One region of the Micromonospora parva genome, then DNA from elsewhere that is predicted to be linked to it. Evidence: riboswitches for the same ligand, from Rfam matches in the RefSeq annotation. Region 1 holds a riboswitch; the other holds the start of a gene.
The links. A riboswitch is a leader RNA that binds a small molecule or an ion and turns the genes downstream of it on or off. The one in region 1 is predicted to bind cyclic di-AMP.

Region 2: linked by a shared signal. The riboswitch ahead of AB0C03_RS13160 (coiled-coil domain-containing protein) and the one ahead of AB0C03_RS27115 (coiled-coil domain-containing protein) in region 1 are both predicted to bind cyclic di-AMP.

Annotation. Positions count from the first base shown of each region.
Region 1 is NZ_JBEZFX010000012.1:147,060-150,797, forward strand. Features, by position in the region: gene AB0C03_RS27110 (YibE/F family protein) at 1-1,031, shown strand, start outside; cyclic di-AMP (ydaO/yuaA leader) riboswitch at 1,198-1,328, shown strand; gene AB0C03_RS27115 (coiled-coil domain-containing protein) at 1,333-2,352, shown strand; gene AB0C03_RS27120 (carbonic anhydrase) at 2,409-3,128, opposite strand; gene AB0C03_RS27125 (helix-turn-helix transcriptional regulator) at 3,353-3,688, shown strand.
Region 2 is NZ_JBEZFX010000004.1:409,414-413,151, forward strand. Features, by position in the region: gene AB0C03_RS13150 (HelD family protein) at 1-679, shown strand, start outside; gene AB0C03_RS13155 (cation diffusion facilitator family transporter) at 786-1,703, shown strand; cyclic di-AMP (ydaO/yuaA leader) riboswitch at 1,845-1,976, shown strand; gene AB0C03_RS13160 (coiled-coil domain-containing protein) at 1,982-3,046, shown strand; gene AB0C03_RS13165 (hypothetical protein) at 3,188-3,697, shown strand.

The sequences.
Region 1 (3,738 bases):
CCCGGGTCGAGGTCGGCGACGAGGTCATCCTGGTCGAGCTGACCGATCCCACCGATCCCAGCACCAGCAACTGGAACATCGCCGAACACCAACGCGGCACCCCGATGATCTGGCTGGCGGTGGTCTTCGCGGCCGCGATCGTCGCGTTCGGTCGGTGGCGGGGTCTGGCCGCGCTCGCCGGACTGGCCGCCAGCTTCGCCATCCTGCTCACCTTCGTGCTCCCGGGTATCGGTGCCGGCAGGTCACCCCTGCTGGTGGCGGTGGTCGGCGCGGCCCTGATCATGTTCGTGGTGCTCTATCTGACGCACGGGGTCACCGCACAGACCTCGGTCGCCGTGCTCGGCACCCTGGGCAGCCTGGTGCTGACCGGCGTACTCGCCACCATCGCCACGGCCGCCACCCACCTCACCGGCTTCGGCAGCGAAGACGCCACCACCCTGTCGATGTTCCAGGGCGACGTCGACCTGCACGGACTGCTGCTCGCCGGGATCATCATCGGATCGCTCGGGGTGCTCGACGACGTGACGGTCACCCAGGCGGCCACCGTCACCGAACTGGCCAACGCCAACCCCGGCCTCACCCGGTTGCAGCTGTACCGGGCGGCCACCCGCGTCGGCCGCGCGCACATCGCCTCCACTGTCAACACCATCGTGCTGGCGTACGCGGGCGCGTCGCTGCCCCTGCTGCTCCTGCTCACCGCCGACGCGCGACCGATCGGGCAGATCCTCACCAGTGAGTTCCTCGCCCAGGAGATCGTCCGCAGCGCGGTCGCCACCCTCGGTCTGATCGCCGCCGTGCCGCTGACCACCGGGCTGGCCGCGGTGGTGACCGCCGCCGGGCGTACCGACGCCGTGCCGCCGGCCGACGCTCCCGCCGCGCGCCCCCAGCCGGACCGCAGCGAGGCACTCGCCGCCCTCAGCTCACCGCGAACGGCCGGCTCCAACGAGCCGGACCGGCAGCGGGCCGCACCCCCACCCGAGGCCGCCGACCGGTGGCCGGAGTCGAACAGGAGCACGGATACGGCATGGTGACACTCCTCAGCGTGACCAGATCGGGCAACCACCCTGAGAACCACGTCACTGGTCACTCAACGCTATGGCGAAATGACGCTTTTGGTCGGCATCCAGGCGTAGCTCAGCCGGTCGACTCTCGGGTAACCTCGCTGCCGGTCACCGATGAAGGCGCGAAGCGGCGCCTGCGGTGCCACCGCCCAATCGCCAACCGGCGAGCCGGGGACCCAGGTACGTGGGGTGAATCCGCGTCAGCGGTAGGGGCCGCTTCCGCCCCGAACCCGTCAGCTAACCCGGTCGGCGGTCGACGGAAGGGAACATTGTGACGGCACCCCTACGCCGCTGGTTGACACCCGTGGTGGCCGTGATCGCCGCACTGACCGTGTTCGCCGGGCCACTCCCGGCGCACGCCGCCCCGACGAACCCCACACCGTCCGGGCACGAGGAGGACGGCGAGCCCAAGCTGCTCAACGACGTCATCGAGCAGGCCAACCGCGACTACTCCGCCGCCAAGTCCAAGCTGGACAAATCCAAGAAGCGGCAGAGCGAGTTGGCGGCCGAGGTCGACCGGGCCAACGCCGACCTGGCCGCACTGGCCCCGCAGGTCGGGCAGATCGCCGCCCAGGCCTACCGGACCGGCCGGATCGGCGCGATCGCGATGCTGCTGGAGAGCGACGCCCCCGACTCGTTCGTCCAGCGCGCCGCGGTGCTCGACGAGATGAACATGGTCAACGAGAAGAAGCTCTCCGAGGTCAACGAGGTGAAGGCCCGCGCCGAGCAGGCCAAGCTGGCCCTCGACACCGAGGTCCGCGAGCAGCAGAAGCAGACCGCCCTGATGGCGAAGCGGAAGAGCGAGGCCGACAAGGCGCTCTCCCTCGTCGGCGGCAAGGGCTTCACCGGCGGCCTGGTGGACGCCACCTCCCCGGTCGCGAAGATCGGCCCGGGTCGCACCGCCGACGGCGACTGGAAGCCCCAGTCGTGCAGCGAGAACGACCCCACCACGTCCGGCTGCGTCACCCCCCGCACGCTGCACGCGTACAAGGAGGTCAAGCGGGCCGGCTTCAACCGGTTCGTCGGCTGCTACCGCCCCGGCGGGCCGTGGGAGCACCCGAAGGGCCGCGCCTGCGACTGGTCGCTGCAGAAGAGCGGCTTCTCCCCGTGGCACAACAACGACACCCGGACGTACGGCAACAACGTCGCCGCGTTCCTCATCCGTAACGCCGACCGGCTCGGCATCTACTACGTGATCTGGAACCGGCAGATCTGGTTCCCGGCCACCGGCTGGAGTTCGTACAGCGGGCCGTCGAACCACACCGACCACGTCCACATGTCGCTGCTCTGACCCGTACGACCCCGGTTGAGGGCCGTTCCGCGTGACGCGGAGCGGCCCTCGTCATGTCACACGGTGGCAGGGGCAGCCGGGTCGGCCGGGGTGTCCAGCGTCGCGAAGCCAGCCGGCACGGCGGCAACCGGGCGCACCGCCCCGGCGGCCAGCCGGTAGGACATCCCCACCACCGCGCACCGCCCCCGGGCCACCTCGTCGGCCAGCACCGGGGACTGCCCGAGCAACGTCTCGACGGTCTGTGCGATGTGGATGTCGACGATGCCGTCGATGTCGTCCACGCCCTCGGCCTCGGCCCGGCGCAGGCTGGGCAGCACGGCGTCGACCACCGCGCCCAGGTGGCCGCTCGGCGCGGTGCCGGTCGCGGCGGACTCCCGGGCGGCCTGCACCGCACCGCACAGGTCGTGACCGAGCACCACCACCAGCGGAGTGCCGAGCACTGTCACCGCGTACTCGACGCTGCCGAGCACCTCCGGGCCGGCGGTGTGCCCGGCCGTGCGGACCACGAACAGGTCACCCAACCCGCGGTCGAAGATGATCTCGGCGGCCAGCCGGGAGTCGGAGCAGCCGACGATCACCGCGAACGGGTGCTGCCCGTCGGCGACGGCGGCCCGGTGCCCGGCGTCCTGGTTGGGATGGTGTGGCGCGCCGCCCACGAAGCGTCGATTGCCGGCGACCAGTTCGGCGTACGCCCGGCTCGGCTCACTGAGCACTGGCGCTCGATCGGTGGTCCGCTGCGTACCCGGCTGACCACCGGCGTTCCCGGCATGACTCATCCCGCACCTCGTCTCGACGCATCTCACCTGGTCAGACCGACTTTCCGCCGACCGGGCGGCGGGCGCTCAGTCGCGCTCCACCGTCACACGCACGCTAAGATGCGTCAAGGTATGCGTGATTTAGATTTCATACGTTGACCCCGGTCGCCCCCTGGGCAACCCTCCCAGGGCGGGGCGGACAAGACTCTCCGCGAGCAGGCGGACATCCGGAAGGGCGGTCAACGATGGCGAGCACTGTGACGGGCGACACCGACGGCGGGCGGAACTGGACGTTCCTCACCAATCACGGGCACGTCCTGCTGGCCATCGCCCGCAATCCGACCGCCCGGCTACGCGACGTCGCGGCCGAGGTCGGGGTCACCGAACGCGCCGCGCAGGCGATCGTGGCCGACCTGGAGGCGGGCGGCTACCTGCACCGCACCCGCGTCGGACGACGCAACGAGTACACCCTCAACCCGGCCGGCCGGTTCCGGCACCCGGCCGAGGCCGACCGACAGGTCGGCGACCTGCTCGCGCTGTTCGCCGACACCCCCACCGCGAAAGCGCACCCCCGGGCCTGACCTCGTCACCGGGGGGCGCTGCCCGACGGCAGCGGCGGTAACCTTTGCGG
Region 2 (3,738 bases), on a different contig from region 1:
GCGGGCGGCCCGCGCGGCGGCCCGGGAGCGGCCGGAGGACTACCGGGACTACGCGCACGTGGTGGTGGACGAGGCGCAGGACGTCTCGCCGATGCAGTGGCGGATGGTCGGTCGCCGTGGCCGGCTGGCCTCCTGGACGGTGGTGGGCGACCCTGCGCAGACCGCGTGGACCGGCGACCCGGAGGAGCTGACCCGAGCCCGGGACCAGGCGCTGGGCCGGCGTAAGCGACACGAGTTCACGCTGACCACGAACTACCGCAACTCGTCGGAGATCTTCGCGGTGGCGGCGGCGGAGATCCGCCGGCTCTATCCCGACCTGCCGCTGCCGACCGCCGTCCGCTCCACCGGGGTCGAACCGGTCGAGCTGGTGGTGCCGGCCGCCGGGTTGGAGACCGCGACCGTCGAGGCCGCCGCCGGCCTGCTGGCCGAGGTGGAGGGCACGGTCGGGGTGATCACGCCGGTCCCCCGCCGTGACGAGGTCGCCGGTTGGCTCGGCGCGCTCGGCGCGCCCAGGTTGCAGGTGGTGACCAGCCTGGAGGCCAAGGGCATGGAGTACGACGCGGTGGTGCTGGTCGCCCCGAGCGAGATCCGGGCGGATCCGGGCGCCGGGGTACGCACCCTGTACGTGGCGCTCTCCCGGGCCACCCAGCGGCTCACCACCATCGACCCGACCGGCTGACCTGCGCGGACCGCCGCCAGCGCGAGGCATCACCCGTACACTTGCACACATAGCGATGTGAGCATACATTTGACCGGGTCCCGGCCGGCGGCGGAAGGTGAATCTCGTGGGCGCAGGTCATGACCACCACCATGGGTCCGTCGCCAATGCCGCACACCAGCACCGGGGTCGACTCTGGGCGGCGTTCGGGCTGCTCGCCACCCTGATGGTGGTCGAGGCGGTGACCGCCCTGCACACCGGCTCACTCGCCCTGCTCTCCGACGCCGGGCACATGTTCACCGACGTGCTCGGCATCGGGATGGCGCTCGCCGCGATCACGGCGACCCGGCGGGCCACCAACGACCCGCAGCGCACCTTCGGGCTCTACCGGCTCGAGGTGCTCGCCGCGCTGGCCAACGCCGTCCTGCTCTCCGGCGTGGCGATCTACGTGGTGATCGAGGCGATCCGTCGGTTCGGCGACCCGCACCAGGTCATCGCCGGCCCGATGCTCGCGGTGGCCGTGCTCGGTCTGCTCGCGAACATCGCCGCCTTCGCCCTGCTGCGCGCCGGGGCCCGGGAGAGCATCAACCTCCAGGGCGCCTACCTGGAGGTGCTCGGTGACCTGCTCGGCTCGGTCGGCGTCATCGGGGCGGCGCTGCTCATCACCGTCACCGACTGGTGGTGGGCGGACCCCCTGGTCGCGGTCGCCATCGGCGTGTTCATCCTGCCGCGCACCTGGCGGCTGGCCCGCGCCGCTATCCGCATCCTGGTGCAGGCCGCCCCTGAGCACCTCCAGGTGACCGCCGTGCACGACCGGCTGGCCGCGGTGCCCGGCGTCGTCGAGGTGCACGACCTGCACGTCTGGACGCTCACCTCGGGCATGGAGGTGGCCTCCGCACACCTGACCATGGCGCCTGGGGCGGAGGTCGGCGCGGTGCTCACCGCGGCGCGTACGGCCCTGCACGACGACTTCCGCATCGAACACGCGACGTTGCAGATCGAGCCGGGCGCCGCCTCCGGCGCGTGTGGCTCCATCGAGTGGTGACGATCTTTTCGGAGCATTGCTCACTTTTAAGGTAATTTTCCGTGGTGACGCACGCACCGTCCGTCACATTGGCTGCAGCGGCCCCACCGGCACCGGTAGGCTCGGTCCCGGCCTCCACCAGGCGGCGCCTCCCGGCGCCGGTGGCGGTCGCCGCCTAATCGCCCAACCGGGCGAACCGGGGAACCATGTTCCTGGGGTGCATCCGCGTCAGCGGTAGGGATCTTCCGTCCCGAACCCGTCAGCTAACCCGGTCGGCGGCTGACGGAAGGACATGCGCAGTGGCACCAGCACGACCACCCGCCGCCCGACTGGCGGCCCTGATCGTCGCGATGTTCGCCCTCGGCGTCGCGCTTCCGGCCGGCACCGCCTCGGCCGCTCCCCCGACCGGCCTGCGGGCCGCCGCACCCGACTCCGACGAGGAGGGCGGCACCCCGGCGTTGCGCGCCCAACTCGAGGCGGCCAGCAAGGGCTACCTGGACGCCAAACGAGCCCTGGACACCTCGGTACAACGGCAGAAGCAGCTCACCACCCAGCTGAAGACCATCGAGGTCGAGATCGACCAGCGCAACGGCAAGGTCGGCGAGATCGCCGAGGTGGCGTACCGGACCGGACGACTCGGCGCGATGTCGGCGCTGCTCAACAGCAGCACCCCGGAAGGCTTCATGGACCGGGCAGCCGCCCTGGACGCGGTGGCCGCCAACGAGGACCGGGTGCTGCGCGACCTGCTGAAGAGCAAGGACCAGGCCACCCGCACCCGGGTCGCACTGGACGGCGAGATCATTGAACAGCGCAAGCAGGTCGCGGTGATGGCCAAGCGCAAGGAACAGGCCGAACGGGCCCTGACCGTGGCCACCACACCCAAGACACAGAGCACCGCCGACACCGGCTCCAACCGGGGCACCTCCACCGCCAACGCGACGGCCGCGCCGCGCAACTCCGACGGCTCCTGGCCTTCCGAGTCGTGCAGCGTGAACGACCCCACGCCGGCCAGCGGCTGCATCACCCCCCGTACCCTGCACGCGCTCAACCAGGCCAAGGCGGCGGGCTTCACCCGGTACGTCTCGTGCCACCGCCCCAGCGGCTCCGGTGAGCACCCGAAGGGCCGGGCCTGCGACTTCGCCGCACAGAAGGGCGGCTTCGGCGGAGCCGCGACCGGCGGCGACAAGACCTACGGCAACAACCTGGCCGCGTACTTCATCCGCAACGCGGACCGGCTCGCCGTGCTCTACGTGATCTGGTACAAGCAGATCTGGCTGCCCAGCAGCGGATGGAAGTCGTACAGCGGGGCGCACGGGACCCCGTCCACCGACCACACCAACCACGTACACCTGTCGGTCTACTGACCCACGCGTGGAGATGCCTGTGAGTCATCGTGATGACTCACAGGCATCACCCGCGTCCGGGGCCGGCTACGTCGCCGGGCGTACCCCTGATGTCGTCGCTCGGCGGACGACCCGGCCAGGGCCGGCGGGCAGCATCGCGGTATGCCTCGGATCCGACCCACCACCCGCAAGGCGCTGCTCACCCTGCACCTCGTCACCTCGCTCGGCTGGCTCGGCACCGACCTGGTGCTGCTCACCCTCGGCATCGCCGTGCAGCGGGGCGCCGACCCGGCGGTGGTCTACCCGGTCACGGCCCTGATCGGCACGGTGCTGTTCGCGCCGCTGAGCGTCCTGGTCTGGCTGATCGGAGTGGCCAGTTCGCTGCTCACCCCGTGGGGCCTGCTGCGGCACCGCTGGGTGCTGGTCAAGCTCGTGCTCACCACCGTGATGGTCGGGCTGGTGCTGTTCCTGCTCACCCCGAACCTGCGCCACGCCGGAGCGGTCGGCGCCGCCCTGCCCGCCCGGGATCGCGCCGACCTGGTCATCGCGCCGGCCGTGTCGACCAGCCTGATGATCATCGCGACGGTGCTCTCCACCTACAAGCCGTGGGGCCGCCGACGCACCGCCGCAGCCACCGTCGCCGGCCGCGGCCGCGCCACCGCACGGTCCTAACGACCCCCGCCCACCCATGACGCTCGTGGCCGGCGTCCACC